Regions from separate parts of the Paenibacillus sp. DP01 genome, predicted to be linked through region 2. Evidence: riboswitches for the same ligand, from Rfam matches in the RefSeq annotation. Region 2 holds a riboswitch; the other holds the start of a gene.

Region 1 (11,832 bases), 960 kb from region 2:
CGAAGCTCCAGCACTGGAAATCGTAGAAACGCTCATTCAGGCAGGTGCTATTGTCAAGCTGTATGATCCCATTGCGATGGATAAATTCAAGGAGCGCGTGGATCACCCGAATATTTTATGGTGCTCCTCCCCGCAGCAAGCCGCCGAAAGAAGCGATGCTGTGTGCCTGCTGACGGATTGGGAAGAGTTCAAAGAAGTTGATCTCGTGCAACTGGGCTCTATTCTACACAAGCCAGTTCTGATTGACGGTCGTAACGTATTCACCGAGGAACAGATTCAAGGCTCTGGACTGGAATACTACTCCGTGGGTCGTCCGCGGATGAGTGGATGGAACAGAGATAAAGTGGAAGTTTAAAAAGTGACAGAAGTGACCGAATAAAAAGTGGCTGTGGCAGTGTGGGAGGCGCTGAAGGCGCTGCGCGTGCAGATTGTTCTTCCGATTGCTGTTATCCCCGGATTTTCTGGATTGTATTAAACATTCAAAGGTTAAAATCCGGGGATAAAGGCAAACGCTGACGCTTCTTCAGAACAATTCTGCCCGCTCCGCTGCTTTTGCCGCACCAAGTCACGATGTTTAATCTCCCACCTTATGGGATGGGAGTAGAAGGGCGTATCAGAAGGAGCGGCATAGTTGAAGCCGCTCCTTCCGATTAAGGCGCCATGCGCTATACCGCGGCGCCCCCTGTAGAGCAAAGACGCCATTGCGGTTGTCGCAGCAATCTTGGCAAGGCGTTACGAAACCTCGATTACTAGAAGCTTGCAAGCCCCGAAAGTGTGAGATTTTAACAGGCTGACCAGACTTAATAATGTCCGGTCGTGCCTTTTGCACCACAAGGTATGATCGATATGATGCATTTTTGAGTAGCGCAGGAATGGATTTGAATCTGGAGAAGCGGAGCGTTCGCCTTTGACGTGGGATTCTTACATATAAATGTCTTACACAATCCGAAGAATCCCACGGCAACAGCGATCGTAAGATCAAATCCATACCGTAGCGGGTAGCAACTCATCATCAGAACGATCACCCACACATAATAGAGAGGAAGTGGAGAGTTATGAAGCTCGTACTTTTGTCTGGTGGTTCCGGTAAAAGATTATGGCCGTTATCCAACGATTCCCGTTCCAAACAATTTTTGAAGGTACTGGAGAGCCCGGAAGGGATTTCGGAATCCATGGTGCAGCGGGTATGGAGACAATTGGGAGACAACGGATTATCCGAATCCTCGTTTATTGCGACAGGGAGAGCGCAGGTTGAAATGATCCAGAGTCAGGTCGGACCGAATACGCGCATCATAGTTGAGCCGGAACGCAGAGATACCTTTCCTGCGATTGCGCTGACAGCGACTTATCTATATTCCATTGCGGGTGTTTCGCCTGATGAAATTATAGCTATATTGCCTGTAGATCCTTATGTAGAGGATGCTTTCTTTGCTTCCGTTGCCCAACTGGAACATACACTTCAGGAGAGCGAAGGCAAGCTTGCATTAATCGGGGTTGTCCCTTCCTATCCTTCAGAGAAATACGGTTATATTATTCCGAAAAACGATGCCACTCAAGGTAGCACAGGCTACCGCGAAGTGAGCCATTTTCAAGAGAAACCCGACCGGGAGCAGGCGGAGCGTCTGATTGAACGCAATGCTCTATGGAACTGCGGGGTTTTTGCATTCAAATTAAGCTATTTGCTGGATATCCTGGCATCCAAGGGTTTGCCGCTGAATTATGAAGAAATGCAAAAGCAATATGCGTCTCTGGAAAAAATCAGCTTTGACTACGAAGTAGTCGAGAAGGAAAAAGACATTGTTGTTCTTCCCTATGATGGTTTTTGGAAGGATTTGGGCACCTGGAATACGCTCACAGAAGAAATGTCTAATCAGCAAGTGGGCAGAGGTGTAGTAACGGAGGATTGTGTTAATACAAGCCTTATTAATGAGCTGGACATTCCGGTAGCGATCATTGGAACGAATGATCTGATTGTAGCCGCTAGCCCAGATGGTATTCTTGTGACCAATAAGGCAGAAAGCCCACGCATCAAGGAAGTGCTCAAGGCTCATGATCAGCGTCCAATGTATGAAGAACGTCGTTGGGGGCAGTATCGAGTTGTAGACTATGTAAAGTATGACGAGGGTAATGAGGTACTGACCAAACGAATCCGCGTACACAAAGGTAAAAATATCAGCTACCAGCTTCACTTCAAACGAAGCGAAATCTGGACCATTATTAGCGGCGAAGCGGAAATTATTTTGAATGAGAAGCTGCACAAAGTGAAGGCCGGTGACGTAGTCCGTATCCCTGAAGGAACCAAGCATAGTATTTTGGCTGTAACCGATGTGGATTTTATAGAGGTGCAGACTGGCTCTGAGTTGGTTGAAGAGGATATTGTACGCTTTTGCATGGATTGGAATGAAATTGCCCGTCATCAATTTATCTCATAATCGTTTTCGTAAAAACGAAATAAAGAAGATTTGATGAAAATTTATAGCCCAAACTGTCGAAATTGGGCGAAAACCTGTAAATTCATGAACATGACCTATTAAATTTTGGTAAAAAAAAGTCGATACTTAGGTTAAGAAGGAATCCAAACTCCTTCCAACGATAAACGCAGCCCTGTCGAAAGGCAGGTACGCAAAGCTAAAGGGCCTTCCCGTAAGGATGGCAGCCTGGCTACCGAAAGGAAGAGCAAAAGTGAGATTCAATTTTATTCCTCTGTATCGACTGATACGTCATGTACTCCCCGTAGTTATAATTTTTTCTTTGTTTCCCGTCGGATTTGGTGATTCTCTGTCTGTGGTGAATGCCGCTTCATTACAACCTGTTAATTCGGACGCTTGTACTCAGGCCCGTGAACTATACAATTATTTACTCAGCATCTCTGGAAAGAAAACAGTCACTGGTCAGCATGATTATTTGGAAAGTCCAGATGAATTAAGCAACAAGGTCCAAAAAATCAGCCAGGCGTATGTGGGTCTGCACGGCTATGAGATGGGAGCCATCTCTGGTCAATCTGACGCTACAGAAGCAGCACAACGTAAAAATGTCGTCGATAGCGCTATTCGTTGGAGCAGAGCAGGTGGCATTGTGACGATGACTTTTCATGAAGCGCTGCCGGGTAGACCGCTGACTTGGGCCAATGTGCAGGCCAAAGTAAGTCAGGCGGAGTTCAATAAATACGTCACGCCAGGCACTACGCAGTATAACCTCCTCATTGCCGATCTGGATAAGGTCGCTGTATCGTTAAAGCAACTTCGTGATGCAGGGGTTCCGGTATTGTGGAGACCTTACCACGAAATGAATGGTGACTGGTTCTGGTGGGGAAACAAAAACAATTTCAATCAGCTATGGAATATCATGTACGACCGTTTTGTTAACACGCATCAATTGAACAATCTGCTGTGGGTGTGGAGTCCCAATGCTCCCAATTCCTACACTGTCCCGTATACCCCAAAATATCCGGGGGATGACAAAGTGGATATTTTGGCAGTAGACATCTACAACAATGATTTTAAGCAAAGTCATTATGAAGGACTGCTCGAGTTGGCACGGAATAAGCCGATTGCCATTGGCGAGCACGGTGAGATACCTAGTTCTGAGGTGTTGCAGGCTCAGCCAAAATGGGTGTATTCCATGACTTGGGGCAAGATGCTGACCGAGAATAACACAACCACTCAAATACAGGATTATATGAACGATGCGAAGAGTTTGACACGGGATGATGTGAAAAATGGGCTGGAGGCCATCCAACAACCCGGAACAGATGTACCGACCTTACCGGATGAGGGACAAAGTGAGCCTCTCCCAGCTCCACCAGTAGTGATTGCTCCTCCAGCTCCGACTCCTCCTTCCGTTCCTGATGTAGTATATGTGAACGGGCTGCGGGGCGAATATTTCAACAATATGAATTTGAGCGGCAGTCCTGTTTTGATCCGTACAGACAGCAAGCTGGACTACAACTGGCGCGCCATTGCTGCTGATCCAAAGGTAAATGCCGACCAGTTCTCGGTTCGCTGGACGGGTAAAATCAAGCCACAATACTGCGAGACCTATACGTTCACAACCATATCCGATGATGGTATTCGTGTATGGGTAGACGGCAAGTTAGTGATCGATAGTTGGTTCAAACAAAGCTGGACAGAGCGAAAAGGCAGTATTGCTTTGGAAGCAGGTAAAATGGTAGATCTAAAAGTGGAATACTATGATGAAAAAGGCGATGCGATGGCACGTCTGATGTGGGAAAGTCAGCATGAAGCGAAAGCGGTGGTTCCCGGAAACGCTTTGTTTCTTCCTTGATAGATACTCTTTCCCGGTCAAAAATTTTGAGGAGAGAGGGTGTATCATATGATGAAAAAATGGTTGACCCATAGGTATACGGTCGTATTATCCGGATTACTAGGGGTCGCAACTCTAGCCATGATCGCTTGGTTTATATACACGCCTTCAAAAAGTGTAGAATTGCAGACAGATAAGGTAGCGGCGGCCAGTCCAGTATGGAAGCTGGGTCAGAGGGATGACTCCTCAGCGGAATTTAAAGGAGTGGTCGGTAGGGATAATATCGATATTTCTGCAGCATCAGCTTCTTCCGAATCATCTGCTAAAGCAGCATTTTCGGCGTTGTCGGAAGCAGAGAGTACAACAGTTCCGGTATTGCTCAGCAGTGGAGATATTCCTCCCGGTTTGAATGCATCCACGAATCCAGAACTAACACTTCAATATAAGCTGAATCAGGTTCCTCCCAATGGTATGATATTCCGTGTTCGGATTTTGGATGCGGGCAAAGCTGTGCCGCAGATGGCTGTCTTCTCAAATCATCAGTTGTCCGGAATCATTCAGATTGCCGGGGTATCCGGTACTGGGAGTACCTATAATTTCAAAAACAACTACGAGCTGTACATCCCCAAAGAACAATTGCAAAGCGGTGTTAACGTACTCAAGCTAAAGACAGCGCGCTGCCTATACTGCTCCTCTGCGGAAGATAAAAATGTGTGGTGGACTTGGGATGACTTGAGCTTGGAGACGTTAGCTTCCCCTGCGGCCGAACCGGTACATGGGAAATATATACTGACTGGTACGAATGTGAATAATAAAGAATTTTATTATGATCAGGGTGCAGTTAAGCATCTACCATACGTTCTCAAATGGCTGGGAATTGCCTATAGCGGCAACGTCATGAGGGTAACCTGTGCCAGTAATGTAGGGAAGGCATGCACAGACGTGGATGATTACTATCAAACGTTAAAGCAGTATAATATGCAATCGTCTGCATTGTATCTATACACAGGTGATATTAAGCTACAAAAAGATGGTACTCTGCCAGAGACGGCCAAGCAAAAGTTGCGTGATTATGTAAAAAAATACGGTTCATACCTTCAATATTATGAAGTAGATAACGAACCTGGATTGTTTAATCGCTCCAAGGCGGTAGACCTGGCTGTGGCTAAATGGTTGAATACGGAAGGCAAGCAATTGGCACCGCATCTCAAAACCGTAGCGCCGGGCTGGGCCTACTGGCCGACATACTCTACCAAGGCGTGCAAAAATCAAACCGGAGGCACGCAAAAATGCGGTGATCCGGATGGATGGGAACGGGACCCAGCGCAGCGTAAACAGCTAGAGGAAGTCACCGACCTGACCAACGGACACGCCTACGGTGAATCGTATAATGAAGAGGGCGGGGGCAGCTTCGTTCAGAATTTGAAAACCTTCGGTGGTTCGAGCAACGGACTGGCGAAAAAGATGCTAAACACAGAGTTCGGTACTAACGATACGCATCGAGACAATCCTGATTACGGGGCTAGTCAGCCACAAGCAGCTGCATTCGATCGGATTATGCGATCGCAAATCGGGTTTGCCGATATGTTTATCCAGCACGCTGCTTTTTATAAGGATTACACACTGTTTAAAACGGGTTTTGATCTGCAAAGTCACAACCCGGCTAACACGGAAATTTATCCGTTTGGGCAAGGACAGGACACTCGCGTTAAGATTATGAGACGCTTGAGTCTAGCCTATGCCACGCATGGTAAACCACTGACTTATACAATGTTGAATCCAGAGGAGACCAAGGACAAGATGGTCTATGTTCGCGCGGTGGATACGTCCAAGCTTAAACCGCTGGCAGGTAGCGGCGCTACCTCGAACAAATTGCTGGTGAACCTAGTGAATTTCGAATCCACTACGCAGACCGTTCGTGTACGGGTGACGATGCCGAAAGCTGGCTTGTACACGGGGGAACGTTTTGGGGCGGGTTCCACCTACAGTCAGGCGCAGCGTTCCATATCAGGGCTGAAGGCTTCTCCTGCCCTTGATTTTGAAGAAAAGCTGGGCCCTGGCGAATCGGTACAATATATTTTGGAATTAAAAAGTACAGATCAAACCACGGCCTCTGCCCCAACTGAGGTGAAAGCAGCCTCTATTCAGGATGGGGTGGTAAAGATTAATTGGCTTCAAGCAGAAGGCATATCTTCCTATGATGTGCTGCGTGCTGATCGGACAGATGGTGCCTATCAGGTGATTGCCTCGCAAGTAGAAGGAAGCACGTATACGGACCGCACTGTAAAAGCTGGAAGTCATTACGTCTACAAAGTCCGAGCGACCGGAGGTACTCAGGTTTCTCAGGCAGCCGAGGTCGCTTAGTTACACCGGAATGCATGTAGGACCTTACCTAATGAATATCTAACACCATTCCGAAAGAAAGCAAAAAAGAACCTATCAGGAGAAAATAGGACCTGACAGGTTCTTTTTTATTTGTAAATCGTTCTGAATTGCCAATACTTTACGTATAATGGAGAAAAAAATAAGAAAATCCTTTAATATTCTCGTCATAAGACGACAACATTGCAGGTATGTATTCATATATAATAGTTTTGTTCATGACTATACATACATGGTTTGTAGGGAATCTCTTTCTTTCCGGCGACCAAGACTAATAAAGTGAGGTTAGTGCTGAATGAACAAGGAAACAGAATTAGGGGGGAATGGCCCTCTTCTTCGAGACAACGCACGGAAAGCAGGCAAAGCAGCCATCCACTTGGACATCCGGAACATTTTGCTCCAATGTGGTATCACGACACCAGAATGGATGGAGGGAGACGCTGATAGAACTAAGTGCCAGAAGGACAAGCGCGTGTAATTTCAGTGGCTGGTCCTACTTAAGCCAAACATCAAGCAGCGGCGCTTTCTTTATTCCATCATTCGTTCCATTCGAACAAACGCGATAAAACGTTTGGCTTCTTCCTCAGACAAGGTGCGTCCGTCAATCGTCAGGTTAAAACGTTGCAGGATATCCTCGTCTGACAGTTCAAGCTGATCCACAAATTCCCTCACATCTGAATCCAATATGGCTGTCGGGTGGCTCGTACGTCCCACCAAATAATCGATGGTTACCTCGAAAATATCAGCGAGCTTGGTCAGGGTCTCAAAGTCTGGCTTGCGTCTATTTTTTTCATAGTGAGAAAGAGCCGCCCGCGTAATTCCGAGGGATTGCGCTAATTCCTCTTGTTTTAATCCCTTATGTTCTCGTAATTCAGCGATGCGGGTTCCATAATTCATCTGTTTTTCCTCCTGAAGGCAAGGTTAAGAAAGGTAAGAAAAGCAATTTTGCGCTTGACAAGATACAATTTGTATCATAAATTAATTATGTAAGTTACATAACGTATCCTTATTTCATAGTTTTCACTTATATCTTCATTTATATACCCTTAAGAGGCCAACGATGATTGAGCATTGTGTGCTTATTCGCTGGCTAGACCCTCTATGCGCTATTATACAACATTTTACTATAGATTAGAGGGTCATGCATCGTTCTTTTCCCCGTCATGCAGAGGATCAGTACAAGCGTTATTCATCGAAAACAAGTCAAGCAGGGAGGACTGGTCTTGTGCAGTTGAAAGAGTACATCCGTTTGATCCGCAAAAGAATGTGGTTGATTGGTAGCATTGTACTGCTGGTGTGTACTGTAGTAGGCATAAAAAATGTATATTTTACCCCGCAGGTTTATGAAGCTACCGCCAAGCTCATTATTAATCAGACGCCACGACCGGACCGTGCAGGTGTCGTCGATTACAGTGTGGTGCAAACCAATATAGCTCTAACGAACTCCTATAAGCAAATTATGATCTCCTCGGCGATTATGGATCAGGTGGTCGCCAGCTTCCCCGATCTTAAGGTTACTCCGTCAGCTTTGGCGCAAAAATTAAGAGTAAACACCGCAGGTGATTCACAGGTCATGGATGTTACAGTCCGCGACTTATCGTATACGAAGGCTGTGAAAACCGTCAATGCGGTAGCCAAAGTATTTAAACGGCAAATCCCCTCTATCATGAAAATGGACAATGTCACCATCCTAAGCGAAGCCAGTCTGAATGACCCAGCAGTTCCCGTGAACAATAATCCCGCCATACAAATTTTTATTGCTTTTACCATTTCTTTATTACTGGGCATAGGCTTGGCGTTTTTGCTGGAGGTATTGGATGATACATTTAAAAATGAGGAGGATATTGAAAAAGAACTCGGCCTGCCTACCCTATCCCTGATTACAAAAATGAAAAAAGAAGATAGACGCTCTGACAGCTCTACTACAACTCCTAAACAGGTAGGTGAGGGACAATATGCCGCGATTAATCAATAATCAGCTCGTTACATCCTTGCATGCTCAGTCTTCCGTGTCGGAGGAGTACCGCATGCTTCGCACTAACATCCAGTTTTCTTCTATAGACGAGCCGATTGAGGTGATGATGGTGGCGTCCGCTCAGGCGGGTGAAGGCAGAACAGTCACGATTAGCAATTTGGCTGTAACCTATGCGCAAGAGGGAAAAAAGGTGCTGGTTATGGATATGGATCTGCGTCGGTCCTCCTTGCATCATATGTTTGGTTTGCGCAATCATACAGGGCTGACACGGGTACTTGCCAATCAACAGACATGGCAGGATGTGGTTCAGGAAACCGGGATTGATCATCTGCATGCAATCACAGCTGGACCGAATCCACCCAATCCGTCCGAGATGCTCAGTTCCCGTAGAATGAAGGCTCTACTAGTTGAGCTAAAAGAACATTATGACGTGATTCTGATGGATACGCCACCCCTGCTGCCTTTTCCGGATGGCCTCATTGTAAGTGCTATGTGTGATGGTGTCATTTTGGTAGTACAGGCAGGGAAGGTCAAAAAGGATGTCGTTAAGAAGGCGAAGGCAAATTTAGAAAGAGTTAAGGCGCGCATTCTAGGTGTAGTGCTCAATAACGTGAAGCGCCGCGCCGAGCGTGGTATGGAGGAACGCAATCTGACATGAAAAATCGGGGAAAATAAAAGTATATAAAATTCTCTTAACAATGAATATATAATATTTATCAATAAGGAGTGAGGTGATGAGACGTGTCTTCTTCCCGCTCGAACGAGGCCAAAGTGCTGGGCGCGTCAGTAGATGTATATTCGGTCGCTCATGGGCTTGAACGACGACAAGGATGGAGCGTATATCCGTTCGTGAAGCGAAGTATGGACATTATACTGTCTTTTATTGGAATCATCGTACTGTGCCCGGTATTTCTGCTCGTCATTTTGTTGATCAAGCTGGAGGACCCCAAAGGAAGTGCATTATTTTATCAAATACGTATTGGTAAACATGAGCGACCGTTTCGCATGATCAAATTTCGTTCCATGGTGTCTGATGCCGAAGCCAGATTGTCTGCATTGCTGGTGGAAAATGAAATTGAGGGTGCGATGTTCAAAATGCGGGACGATCCCCGAATTACCCGTGTGGGTCGCTTTCTTCGCAGAACGAGCATCGACGAACTACCGCAACTCTTCAATGTACTGCGTGGGCATATGAGCCTTGTAGGACCCAGACCCCCATTGCCAAGAGAAGTCCATGATTACACCATGAGGGATAAGCTGCGTCTGACGGTTACACCGGGCTGCACCGGACTATGGCAGATCAGCGGTCGCAATCATCTAAGCTTTGACCAGATGGTAGAACTGGATTTGGAGTACATATCTAGATGCAGTTTCCGCACGGATATGATCATCATGCTGAAAACATTTCGTGTGCTGCTGGGCTCCAAGGATGCTTATTAAAGTCAATTTTAATAAAGAGGGGTAGGAGAGAAGGATGGAGCTTCATTCCAACATTTATGTGGCAGGGCACAATGGACTGGTGGGTTCCGCTATTGTCCGAGCGCTTCAGAAAGCGGGATATCGTCATATTATTACTCGCACAAGCCGTGAGCTGGATCTGCGCAATAAAGAGGCCGTAGATCATTTTTTTGATACAGAGCCCGTGGATTATGTATTTCTGGCAGCAGCCAAGGTGGGCGGGATTTTGGCAAATAACGAATATCCGGCCGATTTTATCCGTGACAATTTGCTTATACAAACAAATGTGATTGATGCGGCATACCGGAAGAATGTAAGCAAGCTGTTATTTCTAGGCTCTACCTGCATCTATCCCAAATTTGCTCCACAGCCGTTGCGAGAAGAATATCTGCTTACAGGTGAGCTTGAGCCTACCAATGAGGCCTATGCGGTTGCTAAAATTGCCGGGATTACAATGTGTCAGTCCTACAACCGTCAGTATGGAACCCGTTTTATTTCGGTGATGCCTACGAATTTATATGGTCCGGGCGACAATTTTGATCTCCAAACCTCTCATGTGCTGCCTGCGCTGATCCGCAAGTTTCATGAGGCAAAGCTGAATCAATCTCCGACTGTAGAAGTATGGGGCTCCGGTACGCCTCGGCGAGAATTTCTTCATTCGGATGATTTGGCTGATGCTTGTCTATTTCTGATGAATAACTATGAGGGAAATGAGATTGTAAATATCGGTGTGGGTGAGGATATTTCCATCCGTGAGCTGGCTGAACGAGTCAAGAATGTAATCGGCTATGAGGGCGAAATTACTTTTAATACATCCGTTCCTGACGGAACGCCGCGTAAGTTGGTAGATGTATCCCGGATTTCCGGGCTGGGCTGGTCGGCGCGTATTTCACTAGAAGAAGGATTAAGGTCTGTATACCAGGCGTTTCAAGGTCTGGATCTGGTTGAACAATAAATAACGGTGGGGGAATTGGAATGAAAAAAGCGCTGATCACTGGGATTACCGGACAAGACGGGTCTTATCTGGCTGAGTTGCTGCTGTCCAAGGATTATGAGGTGTACGGGGTGCGCAGACGAACCAGCACGCCGAACTTTGAAAATGTAGCGCATATCCAGAATGACATTCACTGGCTTTCCGGTGATATGACCGATCTGGCTTCACTGATCGAAGCCGTCCGTCAGTCCGACCCGGATGAGGTCTATAACTTGGCTGCTCAATCCTTTGTAGCGGCCTCATGGCCGCAGCCCTTGGCTACAGGGCAAATCACAGCATTATCTGTTACCAATATGCTGGAGGCGGTTCGAATTGCCAAGCCGGATGCACGCTTTTATCAGGCTTCAAGCAGCGAGATGTTCGGTAAGGTACTGGAGACGCCGCAGACAGAAACGACCCCATTTTACCCACGTAGTCCTTATGGTGTAGCCAAGGTGTACGGCCATTGGATTACAGTCAACTACCGCGAAAGCTTTGATATGTTTGCTTGCTCCGGTATTTTGTTCAATCACGAATCACCTCGCCGAGGGCTGGAGTTTGTAACACGCAAAGTGTCGGATGCAGTAGCTCGTATCAAGCTGGGATTGCAGCAGGAACTGCGCATGGGGAATTTGGATTCACTGCGAGACTGGGGTTTTGCAGGGGATTATGTAAAGGCGATGTGGCTGATGCTTCAGCAGGATCGACCAGATGATTACGTGATTTCTACAGGAGAAATGCATTCTGTGCGTGAACTGCTGCAAATTGCTTTTTCTCATGC
Region 2 (11,832 bases):
GCCCTTTACCTGCCTTGAGGGCGTTGAAGGCATCCTGATAGTTTTCAAACTCTAAAATCGTTGCTTTAGGCGCTTTTTCGCGGATATTTTTTGCGGAGGTAGAGCCTTTAACAGCGAGCACCTTGGTATCGGGAGTCAGGGACTCCAGACCTGTGATCGGGCTTCCCTTTTTCACAAGCAGGGATTGCCCTGCATTAAAGTAGACATCGCTGAAATCGACCTGTTTTTTGCGTTCATCCGAAATGGTCATCGTGGCGATAATAGCGTCGATGTCCCCATTTTGCAGTAAGGTGATTCGTGTTTTGGACGTGACTTCCTTGAGCTCAAGCTTGGTTTCATCACCAAAAATATGCTTGGCTACAGCCTTGGCGATGTCGATATCAAAGCCCTCGACCTTCCCGCTAGCCGGGTCTTTTAGTCCGAACAACTTGGTATCGTACTTCACCCCAATGACCAGCTTGCCACGCTGTTTGATGGCTTCCAGCCCGTTGGAAGCTGCTGCCTCATTTCCTGGCGTTGTTGCTTCTTGCTTGCCTCCACAGCCTGCCAAGACGAGCAGACAGGATAATGCAACCAGCACCAAAGTACTCCACTGAAATCTTTTTCTCATCAAGATGATCCCCTTTCGATTTTTATTCCATTAATAGTCTGTTTAATGATGAATCAGACGGCTCAGGAACAGGCGAGCCCGTTCTTCACCCGGATTCTGAAAAAACTCAGCAGGTTGGCTGTCTTCCAGGATCTGTCCTTTGTCCATAAAAATCACGCGGTCTGCCACTTCACGGGCAAAGCCCATTTCATGAGTGACGATGACCATCGTGATGCCCTGATGGGCAAGCGAGCGCATGACATCCAGCACCTCTCCGATGGTTTCGGGGTCCAGGGCTGAAGTAGGCTCGTCAAACAGCATAATTTTCGGATTCATGGCGAGTCCACGGGCGATTGCCACCCGCTGCTGCTGTCCACCGGACAATTGGGCGGGGTAGCTCTGTGCCTTTTCCTCGATTCCGACACGCTTCAGATAGGTGAGGGCTGTTTGAATAGCTTCTTCTTTCGGGATGCCCAGTACCTTCATCGGTGCCAGTACAATGTTCTCAATCACCTTTTTGTGGGGATACAGATTGAAATGTTGGAATACCATCCCGATATTGCGACGGAAGGCGTTAATATCAATCTTTTTGTCATGCACAGGGACATCGTTAACGATTAGCTCCCCATCGGATATCGTTTCCAGACGATTGATGCAGCGAAGCAGGGTGCTTTTACCTGAGCCGGAGGGACCGATGATGACAACGACCTCGCCCTCCTTAATCTGAAGATTGATGTCTTTAAGTACATGAAAGTGACCGTAATGCTTGTTGACATTGCGAAAATGGATCAGAGAGCTCACCCCTTTTTTGACTTGAATACATCGCTTAGTAGACGACTGACATGATTAAGCTCTATTAGAATTTCAAAATTTCTCTCATGATACTATAAGCTTACAATAAAAAACAAGATTTTATGTCAATAAACTTTACGTGAAATATGTTTTTGAATGTATTTTTACTAGTTTACTGTTATTTATATGATGAAAACGAGTATGAATCCACAAATTTAATGTTATTAAATCTGACATAGTTTGTTGACCTTCGACATGCAGAGGGAGAAACGTGACAAAAGCAGCGCTATGTTTTACAGTAGGGGAGAAGGAATTTAGGGTAAAGGAAGGATAGACAATGACGAAAGCTATTTCACCGCTAGTCACGGCATTGGGCATGGAGCCCCATCCAGAAGGCGGCTGGTACAAAGAGATGTGGAAGGCCAATTTTCAAATTCCGAAGCCTGTACTGCCGGATGTGTATTCCGGTCCGCGCTTTGCAGCTTCGTCTACGTATTTCTTGCTGCATCCGGGTGAGTTCTCCGAGTGGCATGTGGTCCATTCTGATGAGCTGTGGCTATACCATAGCGGAAGTCCTATAGAGCTAAAATTGGGTGGAAGCGGAGAAGAACCTGGCGAAGAAACGGTCATTATCGTTGGTGCAGATGTGGAGGCAGGACAACATCCACAAGCACTCGTACCAGGAACAGTATGGCAAACGGCACGTCCGCTGGGGGATGAGCCTGTGCTGGTAACCTGTGTTGTTGCACCAGGATTCCACTTTGATGATTTCAAGCTGATTGCCAAGAATTCAACTGAAGCATGATGTGAACTATGGCGGGTGTATTTCTGTAAACGAGCAGGAATAGCCCGCCTGATTTATTTTATCCATAGGAATGGGCGATTTAGCTAGGTTTAGGTGCTTAACTTGGCTTGAACAATGAGACGATGGGTGGGATTCACGAGAGGGTCGCATGTAATTAGCGTGAGCAGCTTATGGTTTTTGAAGCTTTTCAGAACAGACACGTCCATTGGATCGACTACCTTTATGCTGTAAACTTTATACATATACTGGCTACCTTGAGCGTTAACAACAATTTTATCTCCAATCTTCAGTTCATGAAGACGATTAAATAAACGTCCAGGAGTACGGGCTCGATGAGCAGCAATAGCAGCATTCCCCACTTGTCCCAGCTTTCCCGTTTCCGGCATATGTACTGCCGCATATTTCATATTTTTCCTCGTCGCGCCTTCCAACACAGGGAGCTTTAAAGCAATACGACTTATGCTAATAGTGGCTATAGGAGTTTGTTCATTAACGCTGGCATTGGGAGCGGGGGATGGAAAGGTATGTTGCCGTACCTCACTAACCGGAGCTTCCGCTACCCGAGTGGACAAGCGAGCATAGCTGTCTGCAAGACTAGAAGGCAATACCGAATTGCTTTTTTCTAGTGATAACTCCGCTGCTTGTAACAGCTTGTGTTGTTCTCGTTCCTCATTCCATTCGGTCGCTTTAGGAAACAAAATAAAGAGTAAGCCCAACCCAATAAACAGATAGGAAAGTTTACGCAGATTCAGCAACCTCATCTCCCCTAAGCAATGTACGGATGATACATACTTTGAAAAAAATGCCCCATTTCCGTCTCATTCCAACCGGGAATGAGACGGAAGATCAGGGCAGGTAGATTGCATTTATTTTTGGTTTGTCCGTCTAAATTTCAAAAATACGCCGCTTATAATCATGGCAATGCCTGCCAAATAAAACGGAACAGGGCTACTTTCACCTGTTTGGGGCAACTGATGCACTGCAGGTGGCTCCTCCGGCTCTTTCTCCGGATCATGGAGACGGATTTTAGGTTTGGGCTCGTCGTTCGGCTCCACTGGAGGAGACGGATCTTGATGAGGCATGACGGCTGGTGGTTCAGGCAGTGCTTTGGGTTCCTCCCGGGCTGCTGGCGGCGGTGTGGGTGCGGGTTCCTCCCGTGGAGGGACAATGTCCTCCGAAGGCCTTGGCAGTGACGGAGGAACGGTTATAGATGGTGTCACGGGCACCTCGGGATCTTTATCATGTTTTTTTCCGGAGCCTCCCGCTGGGGGAGACGGCTCTGGGTGGGTAGGTGTGCCTGGGTCTACAGGTGTTTCGGGTTCGTTTTTCTTTTCTTTACGATTGGTGATCACAACCTTCTTTATGCCAGAGCTTTGTTGGAGTGGTGCGTCTATTCTGATCTCAAGTTTACCCTCTGTTATTTCATACCCCTCCGGTGCTGCCAATTCTTCCAAAATGTAATCGTCATGAAGCAAGGAGGAAAAGATGATTTTGCCTTCCGCATTGGTCGTTTGTATAAGCGGTGCTCTTTTTTGTCCCTTATCATAGAGCGCAAACCGGGCGCCAGGCAGTACCCTGTTGGGAGCATCCTGATCTACCTTGGTCAGCTCAAGGGTTTCGGTTACGCCCCCACCAGAACCGGAGCCGGAAGACGTTCGTACGATGATTTCCTGACTGGTTTCCCGCAGTTCTGTCGTCAAACGATCTCCTGCAAAAGCAACCTTGTTGCTCACCTTAGCTTTATCCTCAGCATGAATGAACGATTGATATTCAAGAATAAAAGCAGTGGAAATATCCTTGGCAAAAGTAAGCTCAAAAGTTTGCTGGCCCTGAGTGTCTGTCTTGATGTGAAGCCAGTAATCTCGGTTTTTGATTAATTCGGTGCCCTTGGTGGTATTTCCATTGGCAGCCATGATTGCAGAGTATAAATGAAAGGAATCTTCAATTAAGATTTGGTTGTTGCTAGGCTGATCGACTATTTTAGCGTTGGACACATGTGATTGTCCTTCATTGATACGAATGCTCCAGTCGATCTTATTTCCATTTTGTGCGCCGGCCTTAGACACATATTCCCCGCCATGAGGTACCGTAACTTGGGCTGCCCAATCGGAGACGGTTTTTTGTCCATCCAGTAGAAGAGCGCGATTATGAATTTCCTTTTCAATCAATTCTCCTTCCAATGAAGTTTGAAAGGTAATCCAGTACGGAGTCTGTATCGGCTTCTTGAACTGGATACGCAATTCATTACTATTTTGTTTAGTGGGAGGAATAATTGTATATTGATCTGCCGGGATTTCAGCCCCTTTTTGTACGCCATCCCACCATCCCAGCAAGGTCATATCGTATACTTTTACGGAGCCAGGCAGTAACCTCTGACCTTGCAATAAGACATCTCTCACTTCCGCATGATTCAGGATCTTGCGATTATAGTTGGCTTTAATATCCCAGGTAATGAGTTTGGAGCTCGCATCATAGCTTCCTTGCTTGGCCCCGTTCCGTTGTGTCATAAAGTCCGGCCAGATCGGGCATTCCACCTCATGCGACGATGTTTCACCATTTTCATACTGATAATCTATAAAGGATTTGTTGCGAAATTCGGGCTTCGTCGTATCTGTTTTCCAATCATTGTTGTAGAGAGTTGAATATTTGATCGTATAAGCTTTCTGAATCGTTTTATGAAAAATAAGTGTAAACCCTTCTTTATAGTCCGCTGATCGTGGAACTAGCTCATAATCCATGGGCGCGAGTAGTTCCGTTGTACCGTCAACACTTTGAATTTTCAGGGTGTCGGGCAACAAGGCGAGGCCCCCATTAGGGAACACATCCTTAATGACAATATTTTTCATGGTGTATGAGTCTGTATTAATGGTGATCACCCAAGGTATGACTTTCGTGTTGTAATTGGGCGTGTCATACATTTTAGTCATAACTCCGCTTGTGATTTCCGTCGATATGATCTTCTGGGTTCCATCTGTGGTGATGATGTTTGTAATTTTTTCATCTTCATAGACGCGGCCTCTAGCCTGGGTCTGATATCGGATGGTATAGGCTGAATCTACGTCGAAGTTGAATTGAAGTTTGAAGCCGTTACGGTCGGGATAGTCAACCGGGATGACGGTGTACGCCCACGATGGAAGCTCCTCCAGTGTATTTCCCTTAAATACTTTCAAAGAACCGGGCAGCAATTTTTGAGTTTTGTTGAAATGATCAATTAAAAGGGCTTTGGCTTCGGGGATTTTTGTCTCGCCAAAGTTATATCTTATGGCCCACGAGAGTGTTTGTGTGGCATGATCATACTTTTCAACTTTTTTGGACAAAAATTCACCACGCTCCACCTGAACCGTAGCGGTGGCAGCAACGTTATCTATCGCATCCCCTGAAAGCGTCGCTGTGTTGGAAAAGCGAGTTTCGTTGCCAGTAATGCGGGTGGAGTATTGGATCTGATAGGCAGTGCTAATGCTAGCATCTTGAAAACGAATTGCAAATCCGGTCCCGGCTTGATCCGATTCAATGGCGTATTTACTCGCATTCACTAGGTCTTTGACAACGGTCGTGCCATCGATATTGACTTGCAGATGATAGAGTCGGATAGAGCCTCTCACGAGTTCCAGTCCTGAAGGAGTTGGATCGGTAATGAGGGCGTGTTTAACGGTGTTTAGCTGTTTGTTCACATCAATGGCCCAGTCGATCTGGTGGGTGCCATTTATTTTTCCTTGCTTGCTTAAAGTTGGCCCTGACTGGGGTTTCACATTTACGATGACCGTTTGAACCCCGCCCTTAATTGGAATCGCAATGATGACTTCTGTGCTGCCTTTCACCGTTTCTTTTGTGAATTCGGTTTTAATTTGCAGTTTGCCGCTGACATGGGAATGGTTCTCTACATATTGGTTAAAGGTCATGATGACCTTACCCTGACGATCTACTGTAAAGAACCCCACGGTCCCGTCTGTAGTCACTAGCGGAGATGAGATATCAGTGTAGATGACAAACTGTTCTGGTAAGTGAAAGGTGAAGGTATCCCCTGCTTTATAAGCATCATCAGGAAGCTCCCATTCATAGCCAAGTTGGATGGCTGATCCAATGTCGAACGTACTACCTGGATTATATACCGCATCAATGACACGTCCGGCTTCGTCCGTTAGAATCAACTTCGTTAGTATACTCTGGGGAGCTGCTTCCTTTTGAGACTTTGAATGAGCTGCTCCTTGCACGGAAGGGACAGTGTTTGGCGGAACCTCCTTAGGGGGTTCAGGGTTTGGGACCGCATATACAGCATCCGTAACGGTTGTAGGATCGGATACAGCACTGTGCGGCAGTTCAGGGGCAGGAGGATCTGCGTAAGCCAGTGTGGTGCTGAAAAAGCTTTGGACAATGAGCAATAAGGCAATAATCATGACATTTATTTTGGTTCCCATGCTCCAAGTGATTCTCCTATTCATCGTAATATGGCAAGCTTCGGCGGTTATGTTGTGTTATATTGTTTTCCTTCCCTCCTCCTAGTTCGAAATTAGTATATTCAGCATGCTAGGTTGACATGACTACCCCAACAGAAAAAAACCTTGATCATAGTGATCAAGGTTTTTTCTTCGAGAGAGGTATAGCAATTTTGTGATGGAGCTATGTAAAAAGGCATAATAAAAAGCTCGTTCACCTGGTAACTGGCTGCCATCCGAGTAGGAAGGCCCTATAGTTTTGCGTCACTGTCTTTCGACAGCTTTGCCATTAGCTTGAATAGCTTGTGCGTCTATCGTCTATCAAACGGAGTACAGGAGACCTCCTATTTACAATTTGGAGCGGTTTCCCCATTTTTTACGGAAGGAATGAGGTGTTTCCCCTACATGTTCCTTGAATAGGTTGATAAAATGGCTCGTATTGGGAATCCCAACGTACCTTGCGATATCCACAATGGATATGTCACTGGTTTTAAGCCATCCCTGAGCGGCTGTGATCCGGACATTAATGAGATAATCAATTGGAGAAAATCCAATCTGTTTTTTGAAATTTTTAGCAAGATTAAATTTGTTTAGGTTGAACATGTCTGCCAGCGAGTCCAGCGTAATTCGCTCACAGTAGGACTGGTCCAAATACTGCTGCACCTGACGTACTTCGCTGAGCGTTCCAGCATTTACATACCGATGATCATAAGGATGCTGCAAAATATACGTCAGTATTTCACCAATGAGTCTGGACGTCAGCAGCTCGCCGGAAAGGCTTCGATCAGACTGCCCGCAGATTAGAGCATGCAGCTTGTCCAATATAACATATGGATTGTGCAGGGATATTACCGGTTTATTATGCTTGGCAAATTGTTCGTAAAAATGTTCGATCAGGTTGCCGTACAGGTATAAGCTGATAAACTCCCAGGCTTCATCACCGGAGGTGCTATATTGTAAATATTCATCGCAATTAATAAAAAACAAATCATGAGGCTTTAAAATATATTTCTTGTCCCGGTACAGTAATTCTCCCTTACCAGACAGCGTAAAAACAAGCAAAAAGGAGGTGAGTTCTTTCCTTTCTATTGTAAAATCAGAGGTTTTTTGGAAATAGCCTAATTCCTGAATATATAAAAGGGATTGCTTGGCAAAAGCGGAGGGAGTGCGCACAATTACGACAGGTTCGCCGTTCCAGAGGCCCTCGATGTTTTTTTGGTCTGTTGTCATATTCAATTCCTTTACAAAAAAGCAATTTTATCTAGCTTATCTTGGTTTGATGTACCAATATATAATGGCTGATTAAACATGATTTACTATTTAATAAAAGTTTATTTTATCACATTAAATATGTCTATATATCAAAATTTGTGTGTGAGCTTTATAGAAGCCTCGCTTCTTATGGATATTCAACCTGGTTATCCGTATAAAAGGTCGAATATTGTTGAAAGAATTCTGTGGTCATCATGGATTCAAATCCTTTCCGGGGTCAAATATAGGATAGTGTTGAAAAAAATATCTTACATGCCCATTCAACTTTTCCATTCACTTCTCCTTTCGGTTTACGAAATTTAGGACTTGGTTCTGATAAAATGGTTCGTAAGGCTTATTATTGAAAATGAGATTTTGGACCCAGTGTTGTGATTTGGTTCACGAACATGAATGTAAAAAAGAGAGATATATGCATAAAAAATTACGCAAAAAATGTCCTTATGTGTTGAATTATAAGTGCTCTCAACTTTGGAAATTACACAGGCAATGATATGATGGGTAATATATGTATAGTTGCTTAACTTATCGATAGTCAGTTTGGAGGATTACAGGATGGAAAAACCCAAAAATACGAAAACCGCAGCGGCTTGGTCGCTCGTTATTCTAGGGGCAGGCTTTGCAGCCACCGTGCCCTTCCAGCAATATGGCTGGGCTCGTTTGTTAGCCGGAGCCTTTGAGGCAGGACTTGTAGGGGGACTGGCGGACTGGTTCGCTGTCACAGCATTGTTCCGTCATCCGCTAGGCATCCCGATACCACATACGGCGCTTCTCCCTAAAAATAGGGACAAGCTCACGAATGCATTGGTGAATACGGTGGAAAATAACTTGCTGAACAAAGACAGCATTGCTTCTAAAATCGCGGACATTCGTTTGGCGGAGCTGATGCTGGGCGGTGTGGAAAAAGGATTGCGTACACCAGAAGCGGCAGCGTCGATAGATGTGCTCGCCAAGCGACTCGTCCAGTCACTCCCGCTCGCGGAATTGGCTCCGATTATCGTGGCTGAGATCAAGCGACAGGTGACGGACATCGATGCCGGACCACTACTGGAGGCGCTTGCCCGCCAATCCAGTGAGAAGGGCTATGATATTCGCGCACTGGATTACACGCTGGAGCAGGCGGAATCCTGGCTTTTGCGACCGGAAACAGGCTATACACTTGGCACCTTAGGGATGCAGGCTGTCAGTGGTTTGCAGGTGAGCGGGCTGATGCAATTTGCCTTGAACGCCTTCCTCGGCTATCTGAACGAAGAGCGCATGGGTGAAATGATTCGTCATTTCCTGCTGGATCAGGTAGCAGAGCTGCAAAGGGAAGAGCATCCGCGCCGTCTGGCAGTGATCGACGGTCTGAGAACACAGGTGACCCGATTGGCAACGAAGGAGACGGTTCAGGAAGGGCTGAACGGCTGGAAGGATAGCCTGATTGAAGCTTGGGAAGGCGAAGCGTCCGTGCTCGGTAAAATGGAAGAGCTTCGTACCCGCTTATTGAACTATATGGAAGACGAAGACTATGTGCCGACCTACATTTTACCGTTACTGGATCGGATGCTGGCTGATTTAAGAGGGAATACCGAATTGCTGGACAAAATTAATGCACGAATCGTGGAAGGAATTACTAGTCTCGTGGAAGCCAATCATAGCCGGATTGGTAACCTGGTGCGCGAAAATGTAGACAAAATGGATAACAAATCCCTGATTGCACTGATGGAGGACAAACTGGGACAGGATTTGCAGTGGATACGTATTAACGGCGCAGTAACAGGCTTCCTGATCGGTATTGTACTGACAGGTATCCGTATGCTAATCCAATAATACAGAAAAAGCTACAGATAAGGTTGTGGAAGCATGAGGCTTTGGCATGAACAATTGATTGGCAAGCTGCCTCGTCCCCAACTGTTGGGACAACATCGTGAGTGTTGTGCCCTGCGGGGGAACGGGTGGGGAAAGCCACACGCCACAGTGAATTATGTGTTCGACTATCACCCCATGCTGCTGGTACGCTATCATAAGCTCATTATGGACGAAATGAAAAGCAGAGGATACAATGTTGATCCACTATGGGAACAGCCATTGTATCGTGGTAAGCAGTGTGAACCTTGGGAAGCGGAGCTAGGCGAGGAACTGGCAGGCGCGGACGCATATGTGGAGCATGATGACGAATATATGAAGGAGTGCCTGGATAACCTGGCTTCCAAAGGAATTTTAATAGAGATTGAAGTGATCTAAAAAAGCGGGCTACGGTGTGTTCATCATTCAGATGAAGCGCCGCAAGCCCGCTTTTTAGATGCTTTAATGTCCTAGGTTTGGAAGGGTATGAGTCGCAGGTTACAGGACCCAACGTGTAACTTTCTCCAGTGGTTGTCTGGATTTTTCCCGCTTGGGTTCATGAGCACGATAACCGAAGGCAGCGATGACTGAAATATCCAGCAGCCCGTCCTCCAGCAGGCCTTCTTCCTCCAAAATGGCATGCACCTGATCATAGTTAAAGCCTTCAATCGGGCAGGAATCAATGCCGATCTGAGCTGCCGCTGTCATCATATTACCTAAGGCAATATAAGTTTGCTTGGAGGCCCAGTCGAATAACGTGCGTTCGTTTTCCAGCAGGCGTTGGTTTTCACCTTGGAAAATCTTATAGCGGCCTGGTAGGGAGGCAAAGTCTTCGTCAGACATACCCTTCACCTCTTTATACATGTACTCCACGTAAGGTGAATCATAACGGACATCCTTACGTGCCAAAATCAAAACGACATGGCTGGCCGCTGGGATCTGCTTTTGACCACCACTGGAAACCGCAGCCAGTTTTTCTCTCAATGCCTGGTTTTGTACGACTACAAACTGCCAAGGTTCAAATCCTACGGAGCTTGGGGAAAGTCGTCCAGTTTCGAGAATGAATTGAAAATCCTCCTCCGGTATGATGCGATTAGGGTCGAATTCTTTCGTGGCATGTCTGAATAGAAAGGCATCCAGAATTTCCTGTTTTTTAGCTGATGTATTGGACATGAAATGTACTCCTTTAGATTTGGGTTTAGTTGGTGCTCCATTGGTTTTCTGCTACTATAATGAGAGTTGATATCGAATATATAGTCATCATATAGAAAGTTTATTGCGGGAACAAGTACGCACATATTTGTACCTTGTAGGTCTGGGGCTATTAGTCTACAACCTGTAGAAAGAAGGGGAATACATGGCACAGGAGATGGAACATACAGTTAGCGTTAATTTTGGGTGTCCTGTCGCGACAACTGTTGGGATTATAGGCGGCAAATGGAAGGGGGTCATCTTGTATCATTTGACCACAGGACCACGGCGCTATAATGAAATTCGACGGACCCTCCCTAATATTACACAGCGGATGCTAACCTTGCAGTTGCGCGAATTGGAGCGTGATGGCATTGTGCACCGTGAAATTTATAACGAGAACCCACCGCGTGTGGAGTACTCGCTTACCCCGTTGGGAGATACGTTAAGACCGTTGCTGGATTTTATGAGAGACTGGGGTGTCTTCTACGGAGAACAGGGTTGCGAGCCTGTGGCGACAACTTCCAAGTCAGGCAAGCATTTTGCTAAAATAGACATGAAAAAAGCCCACCGATGATTTCATAGCAGACGCATGAGAATCATTAGCGGGCGGAATAAGGACGGGATATCTTTATAAAATATAATATTATTTAAACTCGATGGCTTCGTTCATCTGTGCCCAGGCTGTTTCTCCGATGATGCCCAGACGCCAGATAGCGATTCCTTTGAGGTCATAACGTTTGGCTAAACCGATCTTGGCGTTAACGGTGCTGTCTTTTTCGCTACCCATTGAAATTCCCAAAATGAGCTTATCCCGCGAGGTTTCCTTCAACGCCAGTTTTATGGCTTCGTCCACTTTATCCAATGGCTCAGGCGTAGATTTTTGTCCGTAATCATAGGCCATGATGATCAGATCGTCCGCCAGA

Evidence for each region. Region 2 has a riboswitch for cyclic di-GMP ahead of ACH59B_RS02140 (LPXTG cell wall anchor domain-containing protein). Riboswitches for the same ligand answer to the same signal wherever they lie in the genome.
Region 1: linked by a shared signal. The riboswitch ahead of ACH59B_RS06085 (glycosyl hydrolase) and the one ahead of ACH59B_RS02140 (LPXTG cell wall anchor domain-containing protein) in region 2 are both predicted to bind cyclic di-GMP.

The regions. Positions count from the first base shown of each region.
Region 1 covers NZ_CP173059.1:1,432,294-1,444,125, forward strand. Annotated here, with positions in the region: gene ACH59B_RS06075 (UDP-glucose/GDP-mannose dehydrogenase family protein) at 1-355, shown strand, start outside; gene ACH59B_RS06080 (sugar phosphate nucleotidyltransferase) at 1,056-2,432, shown strand; cyclic di-GMP riboswitch class I at 2,588-2,669, shown strand; gene ACH59B_RS06085 (glycosyl hydrolase) at 2,683-4,284, shown strand; gene ACH59B_RS06090 (hypothetical protein) at 4,333-6,627, shown strand; gene ACH59B_RS06095 (helix-turn-helix domain-containing protein) at 7,174-7,542, opposite strand; gene ACH59B_RS06100 (YveK family protein) at 7,871-8,620, shown strand; gene ACH59B_RS06105 (CpsD/CapB family tyrosine-protein kinase) at 8,601-9,278, shown strand; gene ACH59B_RS06110 (sugar transferase) at 9,362-10,060, shown strand; gene ACH59B_RS06115 (GDP-L-fucose synthase) at 10,095-11,033, shown strand; gene gmd (GDP-mannose 4,6-dehydratase) at 11,054-11,832, shown strand, end outside.
Region 2 covers NZ_CP173059.1:477,165-488,996, forward strand. Annotated here, with positions in the region: gene ACH59B_RS02120 (transporter substrate-binding domain-containing protein) at 1-610, opposite strand, end outside; gene ACH59B_RS02125 (amino acid ABC transporter ATP-binding protein) at 653-1,390, opposite strand; gene ACH59B_RS02130 (cupin domain-containing protein) at 1,719-2,186, shown strand; gene ACH59B_RS02135 (class D sortase) at 2,276-2,941, opposite strand; gene ACH59B_RS02140 (LPXTG cell wall anchor domain-containing protein) at 3,053-6,601, opposite strand; cyclic di-GMP riboswitch class I at 6,837-6,917, opposite strand; gene ACH59B_RS02145 (AraC family transcriptional regulator) at 6,968-7,849, opposite strand; gene ACH59B_RS02150 (DUF445 domain-containing protein) at 8,444-9,700, shown strand; gene ACH59B_RS02155 (TIGR02328 family protein) at 9,734-10,114, shown strand; gene ACH59B_RS02160 (NAD(P)H-dependent oxidoreductase) at 10,214-10,888, opposite strand; gene ACH59B_RS02165 (helix-turn-helix domain-containing protein) at 11,073-11,483, shown strand; gene ACH59B_RS02170 (stalk domain-containing protein) at 11,553-11,832, opposite strand, start outside.